One region of the Pantoea phytobeneficialis genome, then DNA from elsewhere that is predicted to be linked to it. Evidence: predicted binding sites of a transcription regulator. Region 1 holds the regulator's gene; each other region holds the start of a gene.
The links. The regulator PurR, encoded in region 1, represses purine synthesis genes. The targets are predictions, from matches to a motif close to CANGCAAACGTTTGCNTG.
Positions count from the first base shown of each region.

Region 2: a site for PurR is predicted at 4,102-4,119, ahead of purT (formate-dependent phosphoribosylglycinamide formyltransferase). Genes of this name have one in related genera too.
Region 3: a site for PurR is predicted at 2,694-2,711, ahead of CTZ24_RS00050 (NCS2 family permease). Genes of this name have one in related genera too.
Region 4: a site for PurR is predicted at 4,784-4,801, ahead of purL (phosphoribosylformylglycinamidine synthase). Genes of this name have one in related genera too.

Region 1 covers NZ_CP024636.1:1,904,637-1,911,923, forward strand. Annotated here, with positions in the region: gene cfa (cyclopropane fatty acyl phospholipid synthase) at 1-51, opposite strand, end outside; gene punC (purine nucleoside transporter PunC) at 360-1,562, opposite strand; gene punR (DNA-binding transcriptional activator PunR) at 1,671-2,582, shown strand; gene purR (HTH-type transcriptional repressor PurR) at 2,579-3,604, opposite strand; gene cydH (cytochrome bd-I oxidase subunit CydH) at 3,890-3,979, shown strand; gene CTZ24_RS08910 (C40 family peptidase) at 4,042-4,827, opposite strand; gene CTZ24_RS08915 (Grx4 family monothiol glutaredoxin) at 5,191-5,523, shown strand; gene rnt (ribonuclease T) at 5,559-6,227, opposite strand; gene gloA (lactoylglutathione lyase) at 6,339-6,746, opposite strand; gene CTZ24_RS08930 (alkene reductase) at 6,842-7,287, opposite strand, start outside.
Region 2 covers NZ_CP024636.1:3,727,331-3,734,617, reverse strand. Annotated here, with positions in the region: gene copC (copper homeostasis periplasmic binding protein CopC) at 1-106, opposite strand, end outside; gene CTZ24_RS17190 (DNA polymerase III subunit theta) at 260-490, shown strand; gene exoX (exodeoxyribonuclease X) at 494-1,162, shown strand; gene CTZ24_RS17180 (S9 family peptidase) at 1,156-3,219, opposite strand; gene CTZ24_RS17175 (tellurite resistance TerB family protein) at 3,340-3,993, opposite strand; gene purT (formate-dependent phosphoribosylglycinamide formyltransferase) at 4,157-5,335, shown strand; gene CTZ24_RS17165 (bifunctional 4-hydroxy-2-oxoglutarate aldolase/2-dehydro-3-deoxy-phosphogluconate aldolase) at 5,374-6,012, opposite strand; gene dhaM (dihydroxyacetone kinase phosphoryl donor subunit DhaM) at 6,154-7,287, opposite strand, start outside.
Region 3 covers NZ_CP024636.1:3,180-10,466, reverse strand. Annotated here, with positions in the region: gene CTZ24_RS00060 (flavin reductase family protein) at 1-218, opposite strand, end outside; gene CTZ24_RS00055 (4'-phosphopantetheinyl transferase family protein) at 523-1,281, shown strand; gene CTZ24_RS00050 (NCS2 family permease) at 1,314-2,627, opposite strand; gene yieH (6-phosphogluconate phosphatase) at 2,767-3,426, shown strand; gene CTZ24_RS00040 (MFS transporter) at 3,517-4,755, opposite strand; gene phoU (phosphate signaling complex protein PhoU) at 4,863-5,597, opposite strand; gene pstB (phosphate ABC transporter ATP-binding protein PstB) at 5,614-6,387, opposite strand; gene pstA (phosphate ABC transporter permease PstA) at 6,432-7,287, opposite strand, start outside.
Region 4 covers NZ_CP024636.1:2,941,197-2,948,483, forward strand. Annotated here, with positions in the region: gene CTZ24_RS13675 (glycosyltransferase family A protein) at 1-827, shown strand, start outside; gene CTZ24_RS13680 (MurR/RpiR family transcriptional regulator) at 934-1,773, opposite strand; gene yfhb (phosphatidylglycerophosphatase C) at 1,975-2,613, shown strand; gene tadA (tRNA adenosine(34) deaminase TadA) at 2,666-3,163, shown strand; gene mltF (membrane-bound lytic murein transglycosylase MltF) at 3,160-4,620, opposite strand; gene purL (phosphoribosylformylglycinamidine synthase) at 4,890-7,287, shown strand, end outside.

The sequences.
Region 1 (7,287 bases):
AAACCAGTGGTTTTCTTCAAGGCTCACTTCTTCTATACACGATGAACTCATAGCTTCTCCATCACCTTTCCGATTTCAACCTGAGAAAAGAATAGTCAATTTCTCCAGGCTTGTGAGAGAACTCACGGAAAATCCGTGCGCCAGATATCCGACGTTTTACAGAGGTATGAATCTGAATAGAAATGTCTGGCACAACACAGGGGAGAATATCGTGCAGACGCCATCCCAGCGACAGAGTCGCTTAATAGTAATACATTCATGTTATTGATTTGTTACAGAATTGCTGACCCACGCAGTATATGCTTACGTGGGTCAATATTCAACGACTTATCGTTAGGATGCTAACTAAAGTTGTTGCGTCAGTGATTATCTTCGCAGGCTAAGGAGTTGTGAGCAACATCACTTTGTGCGTTTGCCGTACGTTGCCAACCGAAACCGGCCCAGGCGAGTGCAACGGTAGCGAGCATCACGAGGCTGGTGCTATGCAGCGCTTGTTGTAATCCAGCGGAAACGACCAGGCTGGCGACAAAACATAATCCGAGTTGTAGCAAATTTTGCAATGAAGCAGCTTTGCCTGTTGCCTGGGGGAAGGGCAGCAGGGCACTGGCGACCACAATCGGATAGATAGCCCCATTTGCCAGCGCCATACCACAGAACGGCAACAGCAATGCCCACAGCGCGGGGGCGGAAAGCTGCGTAACCGCAAACAGGCTAAGAATGCTCAGGCTGTAGATCACCAGTAACCACGGCAGCAGTTGTTTCCCCTGAAAACGATTCAGCAGCGCGCGGCAGCCAAATCCACCGATCAGGAAGGCGATAGTTTGCGGCACATAACTCAGGCCAATATCTGCCGGTGATAAACCGGCATCGGCGAGGATAAAGGGCGAGCCGGTCAACCAGGCAAAAAAGCTGGCGGAACAGGCAGAGTAGATCAATACGTTGCCGCTATAAGTACGCGATACCAGCAGCGTCAGCCAGCCAGGCTGCGGCGCTCGCATGGTGTCGGCTCGTACGGGATTCGCCAGACGCAGGGTGCCAATAAGCAACACCAGGGTTATCAGTGTCAGCAGCAGAAAGATACTACGCCAGTGAAAATGGCCCATCAGCCAGGCACCGAGTAACGGGGCGAGCGCCGGAGACAAGGCGACCAGCGGCATAATGGTTGCAAAAACTTTGTTGGCCTGGTTTTGCGGATAACGATCCACCACCAGCGCCTGCCAGCTAACAGCGGCAGCGCAAACACCCAGCGCCTGCACAAAGCGCAGCGCCAGCATCAAACGGACGTCGCTCACCCACAGCATGCCCAGACAACCCAGGGCAAAAATCGCTAATCCCGCCAGCAGAACCGGTTTACGTCCGAAGCGATCTGACAGCGGTCCCCAGAAGACCTGCGCACAGGCAAAACCACCAAGGAACAGACTCAGACTGGCGCTGATGGTACCGGGGGCGGTAGCAAAATCCTGCTGCATGGCACCGAATGCCGGCAGGTACATATCCGTAGCAAGAAAGCCCAGCATGCTGAGTAAAGCAAGATAAGGCAGAAATCCTTTTGATGACAACATGGTAATTCTCTTTAGACAGGAAAACGCGGAGGAGTGTAAAAGCGTGCACCAGGTTTTGTGAAACGCTAATATTTGCGCGGTGCTATCAAAAAATTTGCAGGCAAAAATATGTGGTCTGAATATGCGCTTGAAGTGGTAGATGCGGTGGCCCGCAGCGGTAGTTTTAGTGCGGCAGCACAAGAGTTACATCGGGTGCCTTCTGCCATCAGCTACACGGTACGGCAGCTCGAAACCTGGCTGGCGGTGCCGTTGTTCGAACGTCAGCATCGGGAAGTGGTGCTGACGGCAGCCGGGGAGCATTTTGTCCGGGAAGGGCGTAGTGTTATCAAAAAAATGCTGGCGACGCGGCGGCAGTGCCAGCAGTTGGCAAATGGCTGGCGTGGTCAGCTGAGTATCGCGGTGGATTGCATCGTTAAACCTCATCGCACCCGACAACTGGTGAAGGATTTCTACCGCCACTTTCCCGACATGGAGCTGATTATCAGTTATGAAGTGTTTAATGGTGTCTGGGATGCACTGGCCGATGGGCGGGTCGATGTAGCGATTGGGGCCACTCAGGCGATCCCGGTCGGTGGGCGTTTTGCCTTTCAGGATATGGGCGCGTTGAACTGGCGCTGCGTGGTCAGCCCCGATCATCCGTTGGCAAAAAGTACCTTGTTGGATGACGAGACGTTGCGGGCCTGGCCTTCTCTGGTGCTGGAAGACACTTCGCGGGCGTTGCCGCGGCGCATGACCTGGACGTTGGATAATCAACGCCGGCTGGTGGTGCCGGAATGGGAAACCGGCGTCGACTGCCTGCTGGCGGGACTTTGCGTGGGGATGGTGCCGGGCCATTTAGCCCGGCCATTACTGGATAGCGGAGCATTAACCGAGTTACCGTTACCCACGCCGTTCCCGGATAGCCCATGCTGCGTCAGTTGGTCGGAACAACGGAACTCGCCAGCTCTGGGTTGGTTGCTGAGTTATCTCGGCGATGCCGAAACGCTCAACTATGAATGGTTGAGCGAAACGGAAACCTAGCGGCGGTAGTCGCGGAACGGGCCGTCAGCGACTGAACGGCGTTCAATTAGCGTTGGCTGAACTTCAATGGTTTGCGGTTCTTCACGTTTGCTGGTGATACGATCCAGCAGCATTTCCAACGCTTTTTCACCTAACTGAGCTTTGGGTTGATGAACGGTGGTCAGCGCCGGCGTGAAATAACGTGCGTTGCGCACGTTGTCATAGCCGATCACTGAGATATCCTGCGGGACCCGCAGACCCATTTCATCCGCAGCACAGATCGCGCCCATCGCCATGATATCGCCACCGCAGAACACAGCAGTCGGGCGTTGCTTCTGATTGAGGATCTGCTGCATCGCCTGATAACCGGATTCCGGTTCAAAATCGCCCTGCACAATCCACTCGGGCCGCACGGTGATGCCTGCCTCATTTAGCGCCTGCATGAAACCGGCATGGCGGCCACCGCCGGTGTTGCGCTCCATTTGTCCGGGGATGGCACCAATGTCACGATGACCGCGTTCAATCAGGTAACGCCCGGCGAGATAGCCGCCCTGAAACGCATTGTCCTGCACCGTATCGGTAAAATCGCCACGCGATGCGCCCCAGTCCATCACCACCATCGGGATATTACGGTTCTCTTCCAGCATGGTCAGCAGGTCGTCAGGGTATTCTGAACACATCACCAACAGGCCATCGACACGCTTCTGCGCCATCATCGACAGATATGCGCGCTGTTTTTGCAGGTCGTTATGCGCATTGCCCAGGATCAGCGTGTAGCCGCGATCGAAACAGTGATTTTCCACCGCCTCGATAATCTCGGCAAAATAGGGGGCTTCACTGGAGGTGGCCAGCAGCCCCAGCGTTTTGGTGTGGTTGACTTTCAGGCTGCGCGCCACGGCGCTGGGCGAGTAATGCAGCTCTTTGATCGCTTCCCATACGGCGTTACGCGTCTCTTCCGCGACAAAACGCGTTTTGTTGATGACATGCGAAACCGTGGTGGTGGAGACACCGGCGCGTTTCGCCACATCTTTAATTGTTGCCATGAAAATGGTACTCCCGGGCTTATCGCAACTAACTGATAAGTATATTGTTAAACGTTTGCGTCTGCTAATGGTTTTGCGCCCCGATTTTCGGGGCGAATGGCGAAGAAAAAGACATTAACACCTGGTCAATAACGCTTTAACTTGCCGCAAACACAGCGTGCGCAAAATCTGTTGCGCAACGAAAGGCGGCGATTCTAGCAAGCTGGCGCGGATAAGACGAGATTTTTGCCGGAGGCTGTGAGAAAATTACGATAACCCTTCATTTATTGTGACTAAGGAGTTGTGATGAGTACAGACCTGAAACTGGCGCTGTTTACCACTGTGGGCGCGCTACTAATGATTATCGTGTTCAGCTTCACCGCGATCCTTCATTAATAAAAAAGCCGGACCTGAAAATCAGGGTCCGGCTTGTTGTTTTATCGGGTATCGGGCGTTTTTTAGCGGATAGTTTTGGGGGTCATCATACGGCGTGCCCCGACGTAGTGTTTCAGCCAGTAATCCTCACCCAATGCACTGATTTGAATATCTTTACCGGTACGAGGCGACTGGATAAATTTGCCATTACCAAGATAAACACCGACATGATCGGCAGTGCCGCGATTATTGATGCGGAAGAACACCAAATCCCCTTTCTCCAGCATATCGCGCTTAATCGGTGCCGCATCCCGCAGGTGATACATTTCGTTGGCGGTGCGCGGGAATTTATATTTGACCAGGTCTTTGTAGGCGTACCACACCAGACCGCTGCAATCGAAACCGGTATGCGGTGAAGTGCCACCCCATTGGTATGGTTTACCAATCTGCCCCATCAGCTTGTTCATCGCGGTTTCGCGTGCTTTCTGATAGCGCTGACGGTGAGAATTGCTCATCTTGATGGTGGTCAAATCGCGGTCATCGTCCTGCTTCGCGCTTCTCTTTGCCAGACGTTGGTGACCATATTTTTTTGACGGTGATTTCAGCAGGGCTTTCTTGCTGCGGGTTTTATGCAGCGCCGTTTCCATTTTCGGCTGTTTTTTCAGCTTTAGCTTCTGAACACTGGTAGCAAGACGGGATTTTTTGGTGCTGGTTTTTACCGGACGTCGCTTGCGACGCTCATCTTCGCGCGCACTTTTTTTCTCAGCGTTATGCAAACTGGCATTGATGGGCGCATGCGGTGACGCAGAAGCCACATTAAAAAACAGTTGGGCGAAAGCCAGCATAAAAAGCGTAATGAGTAAACGCATAGTCCGGTACAGGTTAAGCAGTCTGAAGAAACAGCCCGCAGCTATGTTAGAAAAATCTGATCAACGATCAGCACCGAGATGATTCTAATCCAGTTTTTTTCTAAAAGGTAAGGCATTTTTCTATTAATGTGTTAGCAGAGTTGATATGGGGCAAAAATGAGCGATTTCAGCTGGTTAACCCAGCAGATATATTGCTAATTATTAATCGGTTCATGCTTAATCATGATATGAAAATGTTATTTATGGCACCGGAACTTAACAAACATGGCGATTGATGTGCCTGAACCGCAAAATCCCGTTTTAGTGCGGGGGTGAAATCGCTACAATAAACAAACACGAAGTGAGGAATTAAGGAAGGCAAAAATGAGTACTGTTGAGAAAATCCAGCGCCAGATCGCAGAAAACCCGATCCTGCTGTACATGAAAGGTTCGCCGAAACTGCCAAGCTGCGGTTTCTCTGCACAAGCGGTACAGGCTCTGTCTGCCTGTGGTGAGCGCTTCGCGTATGTTGATATCCTGCAAAACCCGGATATTCGTGCCGAGTTGCCAAAATATGCCAACTGGCCGACCTTCCCACAGTTGTGGGTTGATGGCGAGCTGGTCGGTGGTTGCGACATCATCGTCGAGATGTTCCAGCGTGGTGAACTTCAGCCGCTGATTAAAGAAACTGCTGAGAAGTATAAAGAAGCAGAATAAGCGTTAAGGCCGACAGTCGTCGGCCTTTCTTTTGGTCACTCGGCGGAGTCTTCTTCCGACAGTTCGTCACTGAACGCCAGTGGCCAGCCCCCCAGACGTTTCCAACGGTTCACTAACTCGCAAAACAGGATGGCGGTTTGTTCGGTATCGTACAGGGCGGAATGCGCCTGGGTGCTATCAAAATCCATCCCTGCCGCTTTACAGGCTTTTGCCAGCACCGTCTGACCCAATACCAATCCACTTAATGCCGCAGTGTCGAAAGTGGCAAACGGATGGAATGGATTACGCTTCAGACTCACGCGTTCCGCAGCCGCCATCAGGAAGTTGTGATCAAAGGTGGCATTGTGCGCCACGATAATCGCACGATTACAATGGCTGTCTTTCATCCCTTTGCGCACCATCTTAAAAATGGCATGCAGCGCATCATACTCGCTCACTGCGCCACGCAACGGGTTGCTGGGATCAATCCCGGTAAATGCCAGTGCTTCCGGGTTAAGAATCGCGCCTTCAAAAGGTTCAACGTTGAAATGAAGCGTCTCATCACAATGCAGCCAGCCGTCATCATCCATCTTCAGAGTAGTGGCGGCAATTTCTAACAGGGCATCGGTTTTGGCATTAAAACCGGCAGTTTCGACGTCGATCACCACGGGATAAAAGCCGCGAAAGCGTTGATGGAGAGCGTTTAAGGCGTTCGATTCAGACATCAGGATCTCATAGCAATAAATGGGGCAGCGCGCATTATGGCAAAAATTGCGGGAGGGTGCAGCAGGAGAGGTGGGTCAGCCGGTAAAAGTACAGGCTGACCTTGCAACAGGTTAGTTGCCGATGCCGTGTCCGGCATGTTTGTTTTCGATCAGCTCGATTTTATAACCATCGGGATCTTCAACAAACGCAATAACCGTGGTGCCGCCTTTAACCGGACCGGCTTCACGCGTCACTTTGCCACCGGCATGACGGATTTGGTCACAGGTGGCAGCAACATCATCAACGCCCAGCGCAATATGACCGTAGGCGTTACCAAGGTCATAGCTATCCACGCCCCAGTTGTAGGTCAGTTCAATCACCGCACCTTCGCTCTCTTCGGTGTAACCGACAAATGCCAGCGTGTATTTGTATTCCGTGTTCTCGCTCTTGCGCAGCAGACGCATACCCAGCACTTGGGTATAAAACTCGATTGAACGTTCCAGATCGCCAACGCGTAACATGGTGTGAAGTAAACGCATAACATCCTCTTTTAAAAAGCACAAAAGCTAAGTATAGCGAGTTAACGCTACGAAAAAACAGCGCTGCCGCACATTGGGGCGGCAGCGGGGAGATTTTACAGAGTAGGGTAGTCGGTATAGCCTTCCGCACCACCGCCGTAGAAACTCTCCGGGCGTTGTGGGTTAAGCGGCGCATCGTGTTGCAGGCGCGCAACCAGGTCCGGGTTGGCGATAAAATCACGGCCAAACGCGACGGCATCGATCAGACCACGCTGAATCAGGTCATCTGCTTTCTCAACGCTATAGGCACCGGCACCAATGATCACCCCTGGGAACAGGGCGCGAACTTTCTCGCGGAAAGCATCGCTGTAGGGCTGACCGCCAGCCCAGTCCGGTTCTGACAGATGCAGATACGCCAGCTTGCGTTTACCCAGTTCCGAGATGTACCACAGCGCAGCGGCTTCTTCATCCGGACCGTTTTCCAGGTTCTGGAAGGCACCAATCGGCGAAATGCGGATACCAATACGGTCGGCTGACCAGTTGGCAATAGCCGCATCCACCA
Region 2 (7,287 bases), 1.8 Mb from region 1:
GAACCGGCGTTTTAAGGTGGGCATGCGCCAGCGCAAACTGACTGAAGGCCAGCGCGGATGACGCCAGCAACAGCGCCGCCAGGCGGCTTAATCTCGTCTTCTTCATCAGGCTATCCTCTTTTTTACGGCAATCTGCCGCAAGCGTGGCAGCAGGATACGCTGCTGTTCCGCAGGTGTCGATACCTGCAATGCGATCCCTTTTCCCTTGATCCTGAACGGGGAAAACATTACTTTTGCCCCTGTTTATCAGGAGAAAAACATGAGTCAAAACCTTGCCCTGCTGTCGCAGGAAGAGAAAGACAAAGTGAATGTCGATCTGGCAGCCGCTGGCGTGGCGTTTAAAGAGCGCTACAACATGCCGGTGGTGGCGGATTTGGTCGAAAGGGAGCAACCGGAAGCGCTGCGTGACTGGTTTCGCCAGCGTCTGATGCAATATCGTCAGGCGTCACTCAGCCTTTCTCGCCTGCCCTACGAACCGAAGCAGAAATAAGCCATGCTACGCGTAATCGATACCGAAACCTGCGGTTTACAGGGTGGTGTGGTTGAAGTGGCATCCGTGGATGTGATTGACGGGCAGATCCTCAATCCGATGAGTGATCTGATCTGCCCGGATCGCCCCATCAGCCGCCAGGCGATGGCCGTGCATCGCATCACTGAAGCGATGGTCGTGGGGAAACCCACCATTGAGCAGGCAATCGGTCGCTACCACGGCAGCCCCCATTACGTCGCGCACAACGCCAGTTTTGACAGGCGAATGCTGCCGGAAATGCCGGGGCAGTGGATTTGCACCATGACGCTGGCGCGTCAACTTTGGCCCGGTCAGAAATACGGTAACCAGGCCCTGCGTCATAGCCTGAAACTGGACGTCACCCCGCCCGCCAATTTGCACGCGCACCGCGCGCTGTACGATTGTTACGTCACCGCGGCGTTGCTGATTCGCATCATGGAGAAGTCTGGTTGGGATGCTGAGCAGATGGTCAGCCGTTGCCAGCCCGCACCGGTGGCCGATGATGTGTTCCCGTTTGGAAAATATCGCGGGCAAAGTATCGGCAGCGTGGCGCGCAAAGATCCCGGTTATCTGCGCTGGGTGCTGGAAAATGTGCGTGATTTGCGCCCACCACTGCGGCAGGCGCTGCGCAAGTACGTCAAAAATGTTCAGTAGTCATGACGGTCTGGCAGAACACCCTGCGCCAGACCAATCAGGAAGGTAAACTCCTGCGCGACCCCTTCATAGGATTTAAAACGGCCTGATTTGCCACCGTGACCAGAATCCATATCGGTGCACAACAACAGCAACGTATCGTTGGTTTTTAGCTCGCGCAATTTCGCCACCCATTTTGCCGGTTCCCAGTACTGTACCTGTGAATCGTGCAGACCGGTGGTCACCAGCAAATGCGGATAGTCTTGTGCGGCCACGTTATCATACGGGCTGTATTGTCGGATGCTGTGATAATACGCCTCCTCCTCTGGATTGCCCCATTCATCATATTCCCCGGTAGTCAGCGGAATGGAAGGATCCAGCATGGTGGTCACCACATCCACAAATGGCACCTGCGCCACCACGCCGTGGTAAAGCTGCGGAGCCATATTGATCACCGCGCCCATCAATAACCCCCCGGCACTGCCCCCCATCGCGTATAACCGTTGCGGGTGACCAATTCCCTTCGCAACCAGCGCTTCCGTGACGTCGATAAAGTCAGTGAAGGTGTTCATCTTGTTGTGCAGTCGGCCATCGTCATACCATTGCTGACCCAGCTCGCCACCGCCCCGCACATGGATAATCGCATAGACAAAGCCACGTTCCAGCAAACTGATACGGCTGGTGCCGAAGCTGGCGTCCATGCTGCTGCCATAAGCACCGTAGCCATAAACCAGCATCGGGTTATTGCCCGTCTGGAAGTGCTTACGATGGTAGACCAGCGAAACCGGAACTTCCGTGCCATCGCGTACGGTTATCCAGTGATGTTCACTTTTATAATCATCCGGATTGAAACCCGGGACAGGCGTCTGCTTCAGCACACGCCGCTCGCCGCTTTCCATGTTGAGTTCAAATAACGTCGTTGGGGTGGTCATTGACGAGTAGCCGTAGCGCAGCGTATCGCTCTCCGGCGTTGGATTGTAGGCCAACCAGGTGACATAGGTGGGATCGTCAAAAGCAATGCCGGTGCTCTCACCGCTTTCCCAATGAATCTGACGCAGACTGGTCATCCCACGCGAGCGCTCTTCTACCACCAGCCAATGCTTGAACAGTTGAAAATCTTCCAGAACCACCTGATCGCGAGCCGGAATCAGCGTCTGCCAGCGATTTTCCGCCAACCAGGCGCTGCGGTATAAACCGAAATTCTTCCCTTCACGATTCGAACGAATATAAAACTGATGATTGTAGTGATCGATGGTGTATTCATGGTCGCGACGGCGTGGGCAAAAGACCTGGGGTTGAGCGTCAGGATATTCCGCATCGATCAGCTGAATCTCGCTGGTGGTGGTGCTAAACAGCGCAATCAGGATGAAGTGTTCAGAGGTGGTTTTGTGCACGCTGAGATGGAACGTATCATCCTTCTCCTCGTAGACCAGTTGATCATCAGATTGCGGATGCCCTAATTCGTGACGCCAGACCTGATAAGCCAGCAAAGTCTTGGGATGTTTACGCACGTAATAGACGGTACGCGAATCATTGGCCCAGGCGAGGCTGGAAGAGGCATCACTCAGCACCTCGGGATACCAGCTGCCGCTGACCAGGTTGCGAAAGCGAATGCCATACTGGCGGCGAGAAAGAAAATCCTCCGCCAATGCCATCACCTGATTATCCGGGCTAATCGCCAGCGCCCCCATAGTGTAAAAATCGCTGTGCGACGCGCGCTGATTACCATCAAGCAGCAATTGCCATTCGGCATCGAGATCAGCTTCTTTCGGCTGGCGATAATAGGCCGGATATTCATTGCCGGTTTCATAACGACTCTGGTAACGGTAGCCGTTTTTCACGTAGGGCACCGAATGATCCTGCTGAGGAATGCGGTCGATAATCTCTTTCAGCACCCGATCCTGTAGTGGCGCCTGCGTAGCCATCATCGCTTTGCCATAGTCATTTTCAGCATGCAAATAGTCGATCACCTCGGGATTTTCCCGATCATCATCACGTAGCCAGAAATAATTGTCGGTGCGAGTTTCCCCATGCAGGGTCATTTGGTGAGGGACTTTTTTTGCCTGAGGCTGATTCATAATGGTTCATTTCCCTGAAGAGACAACATTGTGCAAGCGTGGCACCGATCGCGCAGGAAGCCAAGCCATTGAGTACAAGGAAAATGTAAAACAAGGCCACCCAGGTGGCCTGTGCGGGGGTTAACTGGCGGGTAAGCTGGCTTTTTCAGCGGCGAGATCTTTTTGCATTTCGTCGCGTACATCCTGCGGGATCTTTAAGGCATCGCCCAATGCGGTCAGGTAACTGCGCTCCATAAAGTGGTCGACATCAATAGCTGCGCAACTGAGAAAATAGAGTTCCAGTGCCTCTTCTTCATTTTTCACATCAGCCGCCAGCCAGTGCGGATCGAGCGGGCGGTTCATCGCCTGCTGAATCAGGGCTTCCGCTTGCGCGCCGTAACCCGCCTGATGAATATTCTGCTCAATCGCCGCACGTTCACGATCGTCGATATGCCCATCACTCTTGGCCGCAAACACCAGGGCGGTGACCAACCTTTCAGCACGCTGATCCAGCGGCGTTTGCACCTGGCCGAAACCCGGTTGATCCTGATGGGTTTCACGTACCCGTTGCTTATATTTATTCCACAGCACGGCACCCGCTGCGGCTCCACCGCCAATAATCAACGCCTGCCCACCGTACTTGGTCAGCAACTTACGGGAGGATTTGCTGGCAATCAGCAAACCCGCCAGCCCACCTAACGCCCCCGGTGCCAGCATGTCGCTTAACCCGCTACCCTTACCGCTGCTTCCCTGCTTTTTCAGTACCGATTGAATTTGCTGCAACCAGTTATTCATCGTTTAACTCCTGTTTAAGAACCGGGTTTCACATGCTGCCGCAGTGGATGTCAGGAAACGTCAGAACGACGCAAAGTAAGGCAAACGTTGCCGTGCTGAAAAGATGAGAACGCAAACGTTTTCGTATATACTGCGCGCGCATTTTGACTGCTAAGGTGAAATTATGACGACTCTCGGAACCGCGCTGCGTCCTGCCGCAACGCGTGTCATGCTGTTAGGTTCAGGCGAGCTGGGTAAAGAAGTGGCACTGGAGTGCCAGCGTCTGGGTGTGGAAGTGATTGCTGTCGATCGCTACGCCGATGCGCCTGCTATGCATGTTGCCCATCGCAGCCATGTCATTAACATGCTGGATGGCGACGCATTGGCCGCGCTGATTGCCCAGGAGAAACCGGATTTCGTGGTGCCGGAAATCGAAGCCATCGCCACCGAAAAACTGCTTGAGCTGGAGCAGCAAGGGCAAAAAGTGGTGCCCACCGCGCGCGCCGCGCGTCTGACTATGAATCGTGAAGGGATTCGTCGTCTGGCTGCCGAGGAACTGGCATTGCCGACTTCCACCTACCAATTTGCCGACAGCAAAGAAAACTTTGTTGCCGCCGCCAATGCCATTGGTTTTCCATGCATCGTCAAGCCGGTGATGAGTTCTTCCGGTAAAGGGCAGAGTTTTATTCGCGAAGCCAGCCAGCTCGACAAGGCCTGGGATTATGCGCAACAAGGTGGGCGCGCCGGTGCCGGTCGTGTGATTGTTGAAGGCGTGGTGAAGTTCGATTTCGAAATCACGCTGCTGACCATCAGCGCTGTCGATGGCATACATTTCTGTGCCCCGATCGGCCATCGTCAGGAAGATGGCGATTACCGTGAATCCTGGCAACCCCAGCAAATGAGCGACCTCGCCCTGCAACGCGCGCAAGCTATCGCGGAAAAAGTGGTTAAGGCACTGGGTGGTTATGGCCTGTTTGGCGTGGAATTGTTCGTGTGTGGCGATGAGGTGATCTTTAGCGAAGTGTCACCGCGTCCACACGATACCGGCATGGTAACGCTGATTTCTCAGGATCTGTCTGAGTTCGCCCTGCATGTCCGTGCCTTCCTCGGTTTACCGGTTGGCGGTATTCGTCAGTATGGCCCAGCGGCCAGCGCGGTGATTTTGCCGCAACTGGAAAGCACCAATGTACGCTTCGTAAATGTTGAAGCGGCACTGGGTGCGGGCTTGCAGTTACGTTTGTTCGGTAAGCCGGAAATCGCCGGTCAACGCCGTCTGGGCGTGGCGCTCGCCACCGGTGAGAATACCGATGACGCCGTTGCTCGCGCTATCAAAGCCGCAGCCGCGGTGAAAGTCGAAGGTTAACACCTGATGCGGTGAGCACCCGGCTCACCGCTCATCACTTATTTCGCGCCCGCTACCGCTTCGCGAGCCAGATGGGTAATACGATCCCAGTCACCCGCCTCCAGCGCATCGTTCGGCACCAGCCATGAGCCGCCAATACACAGCACGCTCTTCAGCGCCAGATAGTCACGATAGTTAGCCGGTGAGATACCGCCAGTTGGGCAGAAACGTACTTGTGGGAAGGGTCCGCCAATCGCCTGTAACGCTTTCACGCCACCGTTGGCCTCCGCCGGGAAGAATTTAAACTCGCGCAGACCATAGTCCATACCCGTCATCAGCTCGGATACGGTGCTGATACCCGGAATCAACGGCACCGGGCCTTCTACAGCCGCTTTCAGCAACGGTTCGGTGATACCGGGGCTGATGACAAACTGCGCGCCCGCGTCGGTCACTTCTTTCAACTGCTGGGGGTTGATAACGGTTCCCGCCCCGACAATCGCTTCCGGAACTTCTTTAATCATGGCACGCAGCGCATCCATCGCCACTGGCGTGCGCAGGGTCACTTCCAGCACGCGAACACCGCCCGCCACCAGCGCTTTAGCCATGGGTACGGCGTGTTCGAGTTTGTTTACCACAATGACCGGAACAACCGGTCCGGTGGTCAGGATCTGTTCTGCACTTGTTTTCCAGTTTTTCATCACGTTTCCTAAGGGTTTCAGTCAGGCCGTAGCTGGCCCGCAGGATGTTCCTGAGCATTACCATACAAGATCGGCGTGACTTACGTCTATCGGTGACGCCAGGTTTTTGAAACCACGGTTCAATTCAGGATGATGAAAAGGTTATACCGCCATGATCTCGCCGGAATCCGTTGCCAGCTGCACTCGCGTGCCATCCTGCCATTGTCTGGTACGCTTGCCGTTGCGGTCGACAAACACCGCTATCCCGCGTGCGGCGGCCAAAATCGCCGCATGAGATTGGGCACCGATGGTGGTAAAACAGACGCCCTCGGTCAGCATGCTGTCTAAGGCCATAATTTCCGAGGGCAAGAGATAATTAGCGATAATTAATGTGGGCGAATGCGCTGGCGGCAGAGTAAACAGAGGATGGCCGAGCAACAGCCCCAGCACCCGCATACCAACGTCATAAACATCGATATACCGTTCACGCAGATACGTATCCTCAATCGCCCGGTATTCATCGGCCATCTGGCTAATCACGCCAAGCCACAACTGCTCGACAGGTGCTGGTTGTTGCTCCAGCCGTTCAAGGGTGGTGTCGAACAACTCGCCATCTTCCAACATCATCTGGTGAGCGGAGAACATTGCCGCCTCATTGTCCGTCAGTTGCTCAGATGTGGTGGCAATCAATATCTCCAGTTCCTGCTTCGCCGCCGCAATCGCCTGACTCAGTCGGGCAATTTCGACGTCTTTTGCGGCCACTGCACGTTGCGTCAATTGTGGCAGGTCACGTTCGATGCGGCAGATCGTCACCGCCAGCACGCCGGACTTTTTTTTCACCACCGCCTCCGGCCCCGCGTTGTCATCGCCAAATTGCGTTGCTGCCAGCGCGGCAAATGCATCGATTGCCTGCTGCGCCTCAGGTCCATGAGCGTGCAACGTAATGACATCACCACATTTGATGCCCAACAGCGCCACATTGTTCATGCTCTTGGCATTCAACACACGGTCGCCATTGACGATTTGTACCTCCGCATCAAATTGATTCAGACAACGGGCAATCGCCGATGCCGGACGGGCGTGAATGCCGGTCGGATTGGTTATTGTCCAGGAAAAGCTTTTGCTGTCGTTGTGCGTGTCAGTTGGCCCCACCGGGAGCGGCATCGTTGGCAACGCCGCGCTCTGCCCCAACTGGGCGTACTTTGCTGTCAGCGCCTGATGTGCCTCTGCCATCACCTGTTCAACCGATTGCCCGGATGCCGCCGCGACCGCTGCCGCCACCGTGCCTTCCACCAG
Region 3 (7,287 bases), 1.9 Mb from region 1:
GCCTGCAAAAAATAGGCGTGGCTGGTGGCACTTTGATTGACACATACCAGCAAGCTCGGCGGTTCCGCTGCCAGTGAACTGACTGAGGAGGCAATCAGGCCATATTTTTCACCCGCGTGTTGCGTGGTAACCAGCGAGACACCTGAAGCCAGACGGCGCATACCATGACGAAAGTCATCCAGAGAAATTGATTCCTGGTGTGATGAAGTAACTGACATAAAAAACTCCGACGTGCGTTATTCTGCGATGAAGCGCGGCTGAAATTTAGCGATCATAATTTTCTCATCAGCCAGCTTTTTTTTACCGCCCAAATCCTACACCACATCAGGCTATTCAGCATCCATTCAGGCATTTATCAGCAAACTACTACCATGAAACAGCGGCTGATGCGGCGTCAGCGCATTGTCATGACCTTCGGCGTTATCTGAAATTCAGGTATTCCATGTAATGCCGGATGCAAAGCCATGAGAAAATTCTTACAATAGACCTGATGATTATCCGACCATTTTCACGGAGCGACAGATGGCTAGTCATTTTGTTCGTTGGACGGGTAACCCGCCCCTCTCCTCTGAGACAATGCGGGTCCCACAGGATGTGATCAATAGCGCACAGCGCCTGCCCGACAAGCGTCGGGGACGCTTTCTCGCCGCGCGTGGGCTGTTGGCGCAGCTAATGTTACGCGTCTATGGTATCAATGAATTACCACCGCTTGTGACCACCAGCAGTGGGCGCCCTTGTTTTGCCGATTCTGCCCTGCCTGATTTCAGCATTGCCTACGCCGGGAATATGGTGGGTGTGCTGCTGGCCGAAGAAGGCGGGCGTGCCGGGCTGGATATGGAGATTGTACGCGCCCATAGCCGCCAGACTCAGGATACATTAACGCAGGATCTCTCTTCCGGAGAGAAAGCCTGGATTAATGCGCAGCAGGATTTTATGGAAGCGGTAACGCAAATCTGGACCCTGCGCCAAAGCATCCTCAAACTCACCGGAGAAGCCGAAAGCGGTATCGATTCGCTGCGACTACATCCAGCCGCGGGACGCCTGCGCTCCAGTATATTTCCTGATATTCAGGCGGTGTGCGATGCCGAACCGACGCTGGTCTGGTCCTGTGCGCTCTCCCCCGGCACCGAACGGCTCCGGCTGTGGGAAATTGATGCCAACCATCAATGGATGCCGTTGCGCGACGTGGAGATAAGTAAACCAAATATCGGACCACGCACGCTACGCCTGACCAGCCTGCCGAGCGAACGCACCACTCCCCAGGAAATGGGACATCTGTGACAAAACAGGCCGCTTATGCGGCCTGTAACGTGTTAGTGGGCATCAATAAAGGCGATTTTCAGCACAAACAGCAGCGCGACCACCACTACGCACGGACTGATTTCACGCCAACGGCCAGTCCCCAGTTTCATTACGCAATAAGCAATAAAGCCCAGCGCAATACCTTCCGTGATGGAGAAACTGAACGGCATCATTACCGCAGTGACAAACGCCGGAACCGCTTCAGTGAGATCATCCCAACGCACCCGCGACAGCGATGCCGTCATCAATACACCGACGTAGATTAACGCCCCCGCTGCCGCGTAGGACGGCACCATCGCCGCCAGCGGCGACAGGAACATCACCAGCAGGAACAGAATGCCGGTGATCACCGCCATCAACCCGGTGCGCCCGCCAATCGCTACGCCAGAAGAACTTTCGATATAAGCAGTGACGGAAGAGGTGCCGATCAGCGAACCCGCCACCGAGCTGACGCTATCGACAAACAGCGCCTGCTGCATACGCGGGAAGGTGCCTTTTTCATTGGTCAGTCCCGCTTTGTCGGTCACACCGATCAGCGTGCCGGAGGAATCGAACAGGTTGACCAGCATAAAGGAGAAAATCACCCCGGCCATACCGATATTAAGCGCACCTTTGAGATCAACTTGCCCAACGACAGCGCCCACGGATGGTGGTGTCGCGAAAATGCCGGTGAACTTCACATCGCCAAGCAGCAAGCCAATCGCCGTGGTCACCACAATCGATACCAGTACCGCCGCATGAATGTTGCGAGAGGCGAGAATAGCGATAATAAAGAAGCCAAGTGCCCCCAGAAGTACGCTATGTGAGGTCAGGTTGCCCACCGTCACCAGGGTGTCGGCATTTGACACGATAATGCCGGCATTTTTCAGTCCCATCATGGCGATAAAAAGCCCGATGCCCGCGGTGATGCCAACACGCAGACTCAGCGGGATATTGGCGATCATCCAGTAACGCACGCGCAGCAGCGTGAGGATCAACAATCCCAGCGCCCCCCAGAAGATCGCGCCCATCCCGATCTGCCACGAATACCCCATTGCACCGACGACCACAAAAGCAAAGAAGGCATTCAGTCCCATTGCGGGTGCCAGCGCCACCGGCAGATTCGCCACCAGCCCCATCAGGATGCTGCCGAATGCCGCGATCAGGCAGGTGGTGACAAACACCGCCTGGGTGTCCATGCCAGCGGCACCCAGAATCTGCGGGTTGACGAAAACGATGTAAACCATCGTCAGAAAGGTGGTGAAACCGGCGATCACTTCTGTACGCACGGTGGTGCCGTGTTCCTGCAACTTAAAGACGCGTTGCAACAGACCCTGCTTGTTCATAGCTTATTCCGCTGAAAAATTTAACGCGCGTATCCTATAGATTTTGACTGACCAGCACACTGATTTTTCGCAAGCGTTTGCTCGGTGCGCACAGTGCGTTAGAGTGACAGCTTCTTGTTTAGCAAAAGGATGATGTCTGATGTCAGTTGAATGTGTTTTTTTTGATTGTGATGGCACGCTGGTCGACAGTGAGGTGATCTGTACACAATCCTACGTCAACACCTTTGCCCGCTACGGTATTGAACTCTCACTACAGGAGATGTTTGAAAAATACAAAGGGGTAAAACTCTACGACATCATCCGTGATGTTTCTGCGGAACATCAGACTGAATTGCCGATGGATGAGGTGGAAACGGCGTACCGCGCCGAGGTAGCACGCTTATTCGATTTAGAACTGAAGCCCATTGCCGGAGCGAAAGCGCTGGTGGAACAAGTCAAAGTCCCGATGTGCGTCGTCTCAAATGGTACGGTGAAAAAGATGCAACATTCATTGGGGCTGACCGGCATGTTGCCGTACTTTGCAGCACATCTTTACAGCGGTTATGACATCAACCACTGGAAGCCGGACCCGGAGTTGATGTATCACGCCGCAGAACAAATGCAGGTACCGATTGAGAAGTGCATTCTGGTGGATGACTCCGAGGCCGGTGCCCGCGCAGGGATCGCCGCGGGCATTCCGGTGTTTTATTACTGCGCCGATGCGCATAACCCGGAACTGGATCACCCGCTGGTGACCCGATTTGATGATATGACGCAGCTACCCGACTTGTGGCGTGCGCGCGGTTGGGCGTTGGTGTAACTGTCCACAGGGTCCCGTAGCGGCGCGATTCATCGCGCGGGGTTTTCCCGCAGCACGCAAGATCTTGCGTGATAAATCGCGCCGCTACGCTCAGCCTATCGCGCCGAGTGAATCCTCATTGCCCTGCTTCTTCGGCAATAAAAACAGCGTCGCGACGATATCCAGCAGATAAATCAGCGCCAGCAGGGTAATCGCTGCCGCGAATGAAATTTTCGTTGCCAGTAAGCCAATAACCAGCGGACCAAAACCCCCTACACCACGTCCGAGGTTAAACAAAACGTTCTGCGCCGTAGCACGCGCCTGGGTTGGAAAGGTATCGGAAATCAGCGCGCCATAACCGCCAATCATGCCATTCACAAACATCCCCATCAGCGCCCCGGTAAACAGCATCACGGTGGGATCACGTAGCTGAGCGTAAATGACCACCATCACGACCGCACCGAATTGATATAGCAGGAAAATTTTCCAACGTGCGAAGCGATCCGCCAGTACACCGAACAGCCAGATGCCAAAAGTCATGCCCACGACAGTGACGGCGGTCCACAGGCCGGATTTGGTCAGGCTGAAACCGAAGCTGGAGGAGAGATAACTCGGCATCCAGATCATCAGTCCGTAGTAACCAAAGTTCTGCACCGAGCAAAGAATGAAAATCCCCAGACTGGCTTTGCTGGTGGCGCGATCGCTAAACAACAATCGAATACGCGCCGCAAACGACAATTGCGGCGTTTTGGCCACATGTCGGGTAAAGCCTTCCGGCTCGCCCATGCTGCGCCGAATCACAAACGAAACCAACGCAGGCAGCAGGCCCACCAGGAACATTCCGCGCCAGCCAATCACGCTCAGCAGTGGCGGCGTGATAAAAGCCGCCAGCAACACCCCCAGTTGCCAGCCGATACCGACCCACGCTGAAGCACGGTTACGCTTCTCCTGCGGCCAGGCTTCAGCAATCAGCGCCATGCCGATACCGAATTCTCCCCCCAGCCCCATTCCGGCAAAGGTACGATACGCCAGCAGATCCCAATATCCCTGTGCCACCGCACACAATCCGGTGAATATTGAGAACATGAGAATGGTGACGGTGAGAATGCGGATACGGCCAAAGCGGTCGCTCAGATGACCAAAAACAATTCCGCCGACCACGGCACCAATCAGCGTCCAGGTGACCAGCGAACCGGCCTGAGAAGGATCGAGCGCCAGCGAGACGCTGATTGCCGGTAACATAAAGCCGAGGATCAGCAGATCGAAGCCATCCATCGCATAGCCACTGACGGCGGCCAACATCGCTTTTGCCGGGGTTACGCTCTGTTTCTTGTGTGGGGAGAGGGACATGCAGCAGCACCTTGCAGTAAAAAGTGCGCCAAGTATAAAGAGCGGAAAGACTTGAGACCAATCAGAAATGGAGATGGCTGCCAGTAAAACCAGCAGCCACGGGGTTATCAGGAAGGTTTGTTGCTGCCATCGTCGCCGGACAACAATTCATCCAGCTTGTCGCCGCCAACATGACGGAAATCCTGGCCCTTCACAAAATAGAAGATGATCTCACAGATGTTCTGGCAGCGGTCACCGATACGCTCAATGGCACGGGCACAGAACAGCGCAGTCAGTACGCTGGGGATGGTACGCGGGTCTTCCATCATGTAGGTCATTAACTGACGCACAATACCCTCGTACTCTTTATCCACCTTCTTGTCTTCACGGTAGATATCGATCGCCGCGTTGAGATCCATGCGCGCAAAAGCATCCAGCACGTCATGCAGCATCTGTACGGTATGGTGACCGAGTGATTCCAGGCTCACCAGCAGCGGCAGATGTTGCTGGCTAAATTTCTCCAGCGCGGTGCGGCTGATTTTTTCCGCCACGTCCCCAATACGTTCCAGCTCAGAGATGGTCTTGATGATCGCCATCACCAGACGTAAATCGCTGGCGGTAGGCTGGCGTTTGGCGATGATGCGCACGCAGGCTTCATCAATCTCCACTTCCATCATGTTGACCTTCTGGTCGCCGTCGATGACTCGCTGCGCCAGATCGCCATCCTGGTTATGCATCGCGGTAATGGCGTCGGTAAGCTGCTGCTCCACCATGCCACCCATGATCATCACCTGAGTGCGAATGTGTTCCAGCTCAGCGTTGAACTGACCGGAGATATGTTTGTTCAGATTTAAATTATCCATGTGCGTCTCCGTCAAATCAGCCGTAACGACCGGTAATGTAGTCTTCTGTCTGCTTTTGCGCTGGCTTGGTAAACAGCGTATCGGTATCGCTGAATTCAATCAGCTCACCCAGATACATAAAGGCGGTATGATCGGAACAGCGCGCCGCCTGTTGCATGTTGTGGGTCACAATCACTACGGTGTAATCCTGCTTCAGCTCGGTGATCAACTCTTCGATACGGCCCGTGGAGATGGGATCCAGCGCCGAGCATGGCTCATCCAGCAGCAACACTTCCGGGCGAATCGCAATGCCGCGAGCGATGCACAAACGCTGCTGCTGACCGCCGGAGAGACTGTAACCACTCTGATGGAGCTTGTCTTTGGTTTCATTCCACAGCGCTGCTTTCGTCAGCGCCCACTGCACGCGCTCATCCATATCAGCACGCGACAGCTTTTCAAACAGACGGACACCAAACGCGATGTTGTCGTAAATCGACATCGGGAACGGCGTAGGTTTCTGGAACACCATGCCCACACGGGCGCGCAGCAGGGCAATATCCTGGCTTGACGCCAGAATATTGTCCCCATCCAACAGAATCTCACCTTCTGCACGCTGCTCAGGGTAGAGCGAATACATTTTATTGAAGGTGCGCAGCAGGGTCGATTTACCACAGCCGGATGGCCCGATAAACGCGGTGACCTGGTTCTTTGCGATGTCCAGATTGATGTTTTTCAGCGCATGGAATTTCCCGTAATGGAAGTTCAGATTGCGCACCTGAATTTTGCCGGCAGAAGAAGTTGCCATACTCATTGCTCGTCTCTCATGTACCGCGCTGCCATAGCCGCGCCGGGAAATTAGTGTTTGCTCTTAGAGAAAATCACGCGTGCCAGGATGTTCAGCAGCAATACGCACAGGGTGATGATCAGCACACCCGCCCACGCCAGGCTTTGCCATTCCGCAAAGGGACTCATGGCAAATTTAAAGATGGTGACTGGCAGGTTGGCGATCGGCTGCATCATGTCGGTGCTCCAGAACTGGTTCGACAGCGCAGTAAACAGCAACGGTGCGGTTTCACCGGCAATACGCGCAATCGCCAGCAGCACACCGGTGATAATGCCGGAGACTGAGGCCTTGAGGGTGATAGCTGAAATCATCTTCCATTTCGGCGTCCCCAGCGCATAAGCGGCTTCACGCATGCTATCAGGCACCAGACGCAGCATATTCTCAGTGGTACGGATCACGATGGGAATCTGCAACAACGCCAGTGCCACCACGCCTGCCCAACCGGAGAAGTGCTGCATCTGCGCCACCACGATGGTGTAAACGAACAACCCCACCACAATTGACGGTGCAGACAGCAGGATATCGTTAATAAAACGAATCACCTCTGCCAGCCAGTGCTTGCGACCATATTCGGCAAGGTAGATCCCCGCCATGATGCCCAGCGGTGTGCCAAAGAAGGTTGACCAGAAAATCAGTAAACCACTGCCTGCGAGGGCGTTCGCCAGGCCACCGCCAGCGGTATTGGGTGGCGGGGTAGATTCAGTAAACAGCGACCAGGAAAGGCCATCAATACCACGGGAAATGGTGGTAAACAGGATCCAGATCAGCCAGAACAGACCAAATGCCATCGTCAGCAGCGACAGGGTCAGCGCGATTTTATTTTTGGTGCTGCGCCATGCCTGCATTTTGCGACGCGAGGCTTCCAGT
Region 4 (7,287 bases), 1.0 Mb from region 1:
ACGCTGGTGATAAGTCCCATATTGATTTAAGTTATATAACTCACTTTTATTGCAATCAGGAATCTATCGATTCCGTCTTATCGCTGTTGAAAGAGTATGAGACCTATCCAGATGGGTTATTGGATCGGGTTGAGTTTATTATTGTAGATGACGGCTCACCAATTGCCTACGATATTCCTGAGCTGAATATTAATTTCACCTGGTTGCGTATTACGACTGATATTAAATGGAATCAGGGTGGGGCGCGTAATCTGGGGGTGGCCTATGCCAAATCTGATAAAATCTTATTATCGGATCTCGACCACGCTTTTCCGGCAGCCACTCTGACTTCTCTGGCGAACATGGCAAACCCGGGACGACGTTTCTACAAACTGTGTCGCAAGCGTGCAGATGGGACTTACTATAAAGGCCATGCCAATCTTTTTTTTATGAGCCGCGCCCGCTTCTTACGCTTTTATGGTTATGATGAAGAATATTGTGGTCACTATGGCGCAGAAGATTATCGATTTGTGAAATACCAGAAATATCAGGGTTCGCAACAACGTTATATGCCAAAGGATATTTGGTGTTATGAACGCTCTCTGGATAGAGCAAAAACCTACCACAGTTTAGAACGCGATTTATCGGTTAATACGCCCATCGATTTACGCAAGAAGCAGGAGTGTGACACTTTCGGCAAGGAATTTGGTCACAGTCGGCTGTTTCTTAATTTTAACTGGGTTAAAGTGAAAAGCCATTGCCGACAGTCAATCACGGCACCAAAAATAAGAAAATATTGGCGTCCCTTATGGTGGTGGCGTTGGTTATGCGCGTACGCAGCGCGATAGAAATAATCGAGCACCTTACTCGTAGCGGCGCGATTTATCGCGCTTTCTGACCACAACGTCAGAATCAAAAGCGCGATAAATTGCGCCGCTACATATCCGGCACGGTTTACACCAGTTTTTTCACCAATTCTTCGCTATGACGAATATGGCTGGAGGCGCGTTCCGGGTCGTTCTGCACCAACGCCATAAACAACAGGTCGGTCAGGGCGAGTTGGGCGCTGGTTGAGGAAATTGCCGCACTACGCGTACTTTGTTCCTCCGCAACGGTATACAGACAATGGGTAGCGCACTGCTGCAAGGTATTGGGGGTAAAGCCGGTAAATGCCAGCACATCCGCGCCGGTCTGGGCCGCTTCCTGCGCTGCCAGGTTGATTTCGCGCCGTTCACCGGTGTACGAGATGGCGAGCAACACATCCCCGGCAGTCATCGCCTGCACACTGGCAAGCAACGCATGCATATCCTGCTCGGCCACCGCGTTGATGCCAATTTTCATCAACTTCCACGAAAAATCTTTGGCGACCAAACCGGATGCACCAATTCCCACCAGCAGAATGCGATTGGCATTTTTCAGCAACTGCAATGTCTGAAGCAGCATCTCTTCACTGTTAATATCCAGCGTGGCGCGTATCGCCGAGATTTTCTCCGCCAACAGTTTTTCACCCACCACTTTCAGTGGGTCATCGCTGAGAATATGGTTGTGCACGGTGATGGCATCACGATCGGCCAGCGACTCACTCAGGGCCAGCTTTAATGCCGGAAAACCTTTATAGCCCAGTTTCTGGGCAAACTTGACCACGCTGGACTGGCTGACGCCGGATTCTTCCGCCAGTTTTTGCGAACTCAGATGCCGTGCGCGATCTGGCTGCGACAATAAAAAATCCGCCAAACGACGCTCGTTAAGCGCCAGGCGCGGATAAAGCTGACGAATCCGCAGCAATGAACTCATGTCCGATCCTTAATTCAGAACGTAAGGCGTTTTTAGTCTGATCCCGGCGACCAGGAATGTCGCATGACAGACTACCGACCAAGAGAATAAACTATTCAGCTGGCATTGTAGTCATTGGAATTAAAAATGACACTTTTCACCCCCGACCGCGGATGCTGGCTACACTGTAAGGCACATGCGGCAGAATACCAGGAGAGTAGGTTGACAAAGGGTACGCAACGACGCGTGGTGTTTTTTGATCTCGACGGCACGCTACATCAGCAGGATATGTTCGGTACGTTTATGCGTTATCTGCTGAGACATCAGCCGCTGAATCTTTTGCTGGTGCTGCCATTGTTGCCGGTGATCGGCGCAGGATTGCTGTGGAAAGGCCGTGCCGCACGTTGGCCGATGAGCTTGTTATTATGGGCGATCACCTTTGGCCACAGTGAAAAGCGTCTGTTGCAGCGCGAAGCCGAGTTTGCCGATTGGTTTCGTCAGCGCGTCACCGCATTTCCGGTGGTACAGCAACGCCTGACTGATTATCTCAGTAGCGATGATGCGGATGTCTGGTTAATCACCGGCTCCCCCCAATCGCTGGTGGAGCAGGTCTATTTCGATTCGTCATTTCTGCCGCGTGTGCAGCTGATTGCCAGTCAGATGAAACCAGGCCGTGGTGGACGGGTGCTGGCGATGCGTTGTCTGGGGCATGAAAAAGTGGCGCAGCTGGAGGAGAAAATCGGTACACCTCTCCAGTTATACAGTGGCTACAGCGACAGCAAACAGGACAACCCGCTGTTGTTCTTTTGTCAGCACCGCTGGCGTGTCACCCCGCAGGGTAACCTGCAACAACTGGAATAACCCATCGTTTCCGTTATAATGCGCCGCCTTTACAACCCGCAGGAGCTGCCCGGTGAACCCACAGACAGATGAATACTGGATGCGTCACGCGTTGCGTCTCGCACGGCTGGCGTGGGAGCAGGGTGAAGTGCCGGTTGGCGCGGTTCTGGTGCAGGGCGATACGGTGATTGGTGAAGGCTGGAACCGACCTATTGGTCAGCATGATCCTACGGCACATGCGGAAATCATGGCGCTACGTCAGGGCGGCAAAGTGCTGGAAAACTATCGCCTGCTGGATACTACCTTATACGTCACGCTTGAACCCTGCGTAATGTGTGCCGGGGCGATGGTACACAGCCGGATTACCCGGCTGGTCTATGGCGCAAAAGATGAAAAAACCGGTGCTGCGGGTTCACTGCTGGATGTGATTGGTCATCCCGGGATGAACCACCAGATTCAGATCGATTCTGGTGTGTTGGCGGAGGAGTGCGCAGCGATGCTGAGTGACTTTTTCCGCATGCGCCGCGAGCAAAAGAAAGCACTGCGCCAGGCGCAGCGCGACGCCGGTTAATTCATCGCAATTTTGGGTTCGACTGCCGGGTAACCGGCCCCCAGTTCTGCTTCCATAGCGGATTGTTGTGCCAGCCGCTTCTCCTGTTCCTGTAAGTAACCCTCAAGGCTTATCTGATACTTACGGATATTCTCGACGTAATTGTACGCCTCATGGCCGCGCGCATAGCCGTAGGTGGTCTGGGCGTAGTAACGTTTCTGGCTCAGCATCGGTAAACGCAACTTCACGTCAGCCCAACTGTCCGGGTTGCCGCCTTGTTTGGCGGTCAGCTTACGTGCATCCAGCATATGAGCGTAACCCATGTTATAGGCAGCCAGCGCAAACCAGATACGTTCATCGTCCGGGATGGTCGTGGGGACCTTTTCAATCATTCGTTGCAGATATTCGCTGCCGCCACGAATGCTTTGCTCGGGGTCAAGCCGATCGGCAACGTCGAGGCTATCGGCGGTATTGCGCGTCAGCATCATCATACCGCGTACGCCGGTAGGCGAGGTTGCCTGCGGATTCCAGTGCGACTCCTGATAAGAGATAGCTGCCAGTAAGCGCCAGTCGATGCTGGAAGCATACTTTTCAAATAACGGCTTAATATCCGGCAACGTGTTGTCGATGGCACGCAGGAAGGTGCGGGTATCGACATAATCAAAGGTGCCGACGTGACCGAGGTACTTCTCTTCCAGTCGCGCCATCGTGCCTTCTTCACCCATCTGGCTATAGAAGTCGAGCATCGCCGCGTTCAGGCTGTCATCCTGCTCATCGCGTGGCAGATACCAGGTGACCGGTTCTTCGTCGGTGATATCAAAGGCGACCGCCAGCTGGGGATGGATGCGTTGCAGCAGGCCGATCGTGACAGAATCCCCCACGGTGTAATCCAGCTTGCCATCCGCCACGGCTTCCAGCAGCGCTTTTTGCCCCTGATCGGCAGCAATTGACCAATCGAGATCGGGATAATGGTCAGCTTTAGCGGAACGCAAAGTTGACAGGTACGCCGATCCGGACTGCACAACCAGCCGGCCTTTCAGGTCACCGAAATTTTTAGGTCTCGGCTTATCAATGCGGTACACCAGCTGTTGCGATACCGAATAGTAACTCGGTCCGGTCTGATAACGGGCGATGCGATCGTTGTTGTAGATCAGGCCCGCCGCCAGCAAATCCGCTTTACCATCATCGAGATCGTCAAACAGGTCACCGAGGTTCGGACGTACCGTTACCTCAAGTTTGACGCCCAGATAATCGGCGAAGCGTTTCGCCAGCTCGTAGTCCATACCGGCTGGTGCATTATTGACGGTGTAGTATGTCAGCGGGGAGTTAACGGTACTGATGCGCAGCACTCCCCGTGATTTGATCTGCGATATCGCGTCTTTACCACCCCCGTACCAGGGGATCGAAGGCCACAGTGCCAGCGCAAGCAGCACGGTGATCAGACCGATGAACAGATAGTTTAATTTCAGGCGTTTCAAATAGTTGTCTCTCGCTGGCTCTAAGGCCTCTGTCTTTAATAGGCAGTATTGATCTTCTTTGAACTCCCAGAGCGAAGGGCATTTTGCGCAACAAAGTGAGTCGGAGCAACTTATATAGCAAGATTTGCGCAATTTTCAGGCAAATACTAAGACTCATAAATTCTGCGCAAACGGTTTCGTAACCGGTGCCGTTTCTCTATAATACGCCCCGTTTTCCCTGTTGCGCCCAATGAAGCGTCGCCCGGCGCTTCGAAGACGAGAGATCTTTAATGATGGAAATTCTGCGTGGTTCGCCCGCCCTGTCGGCATTTCGTGTAAACAAACTGCTGACCCGCTTTCAGGACGCTCATCTGCCGGTGAGTGATATTTACGCCGAGTACGTCCATTTTGCCGATGTCAGCGCGCCGCTGAGTGCGGATGAAAAAGCCCGCCTGCAACGTCTGCTGAAATACGGTCCGTCTCTCGCCGAGCATGCGCCACAAGGGCGTCTGTTGCTGGTGACGCCGCGTCCAGGCACCATTTCACCCTGGTCTTCCAAAGCGACCGATATCGCGCACAACTGCGATCTGCCGCAGGTGCTCCGTCTGGAGCGCGGTATGGCGTTCTACGTACAGGCACCTGAACTGACCGAAGCACAGTGGCAAACCCTCGCCAGCCTGCTGCATGACCGCATGATGGAGACGGTGTATGGCGATCTCAACGATGCGCAGCAGCTGTTTGTGCACCATGAACCGCAACCGCTGAAAAGCGTGGATGTGCTGGGTGGTGGTCGTCAGGCGCTGGAGCAGGCCAACACGACGCTGGGGCTGGCACTGGCCGATGACGAAATCGACTATCTGCTGGATGCCTTCACTAAACTGGGCCGCAACCCGAACGACATTGAACTCTATATGTTCGCGCAGGCGAACTCAGAGCATTGCCGTCACAAAATTTTCAACGCCGACTGGATTATCGACGGTGAAAAACAGCCGAAGTCGCTGTTTAAAATGATCAAAAACACCTTCGAACAAACCCCGGATCATGTGCTGTCTGCTTATAAAGACAACGCAGCGGTGATGGAAGGTTCTGAAGTCGGCCGCTACTACGCCGATGCTGAAAAAGGTGAATACAACTTCCATCAGGAAGAAGCCCATATCCTGATGAAAGTAGAAACCCATAACCACCCGACGGCGATTTCGCCGTGGCCGGGTGCCGCGACCGGTTCCGGTGGCGAAATCCGTGACGAAGGTGCAACCGGTCGTGGCGCGAAGCCAAAAGCGGGCCTGGTGGGCTTCTCCGTTTCCAACCTGCGTATTCCGGGCTTTGAACAGCCGTGGGAAGAAGATTTCGGTAAACCAGACCGTATCGTCACCGCGCTGGATATCATGACCGAAGGCCCGTTGGGTGGCGCAGCATTTAACAACGAATTCGGTCGTCCGGCTCTGAACGGCTACTTCCGTACGTATGAAGAACGCGTTAACAGCCACAACGGTGAAGAGCTGCGTGGCTACCACAAGCCCATCATGCTGGCGGGCGGTATTGGTAATATCCGTGCCGACCATGTCCAGAAAGGCGAGATCGTTGTTGGTGCCAAGCTGATTGTATTGGGTGGCCCGGCGATGAACATCGGTCTGGGTGGTGGTGCGGCATCGTCGATGGCTTCTGGCCAGTCTGATGCCGACCTCGACTTCGCTTCCGTTCAGCGTGACAACCCGGAAATGGAACGTCGCTGCCAGGAAGTGATCGACCGCTGCTGGCAGTTGGGTGAAGCTAACCCGATTCTGTTTATCCACGACGTTGGCGCGGGCGGTCTGTCTAACGCCATGCCAGAGCTGGTGAGCGACGGTGGCCGTGGTGGACGCTTCAATCTGTGTGATGTGCTGAGCGATGAGCCAGGCATGAGCCCGCTGGAAGTGTGGTGTAACGAATCGCAGGAACGTTATGTGCTGGCGGTTGCGCCGGACAAATTGCCGCTGTTTGATGAACTGTGCAAACGCGAGCGCGCACCTTACGCGGTGATTGGTGAAGCCACTGAAGAACAGCATCTGAGCCTCGCCGACAGCCATTTCGATAACAAACCGATCGACATGCCGCTCGACGTGCTGCTGGGTAAAACGCCGAAGATGACGCGTGACGTAGTCCGTCAGCAGGCACAAGGCGAAGCGTTGCAGCGTGACGGCATCACGATTGCCGATGCGGTAAACCGCGTGCTGCACCTGCCGACCGTGGCCGAGAAAACCTTCCTTGTCACCATTGGCGACCGTACCGTGACCGGTATGGTGGCGCGTGACCAGATGGTTGGTCCGTGGCAGATCCCGGTTGCTAACTGTGCAGTGACGACGGCCAGCCTCGACAGTTACTACGGTGAAGCTTTCGCCCTGGGCGAACGCGCGCCAGTGGCGTTGCTCGACTTCGCAGCTTCGGGCCGTCTGGCGGTGGGTGAAGCGCTGACTAACCTGGCGGCCACGGCAATCGGTTCGCTGAAGCGCGTTAAGCTCTCTGCGAACTGGATGTCGGCTGCTGGTCATCCGGGTGAAGATGCCGGTCTGTATGAAGCGGTGAAAGCGGTGGGTGAAGAACTTTGCCCGGCGCTGGGTATCACCATCCCGGTGGGTAAAGACTCCATGTCGATGAAAACTCGCTGGCAGCAAGGCAATGAACAACGCGAAATGACTTCACCGCTGTCGC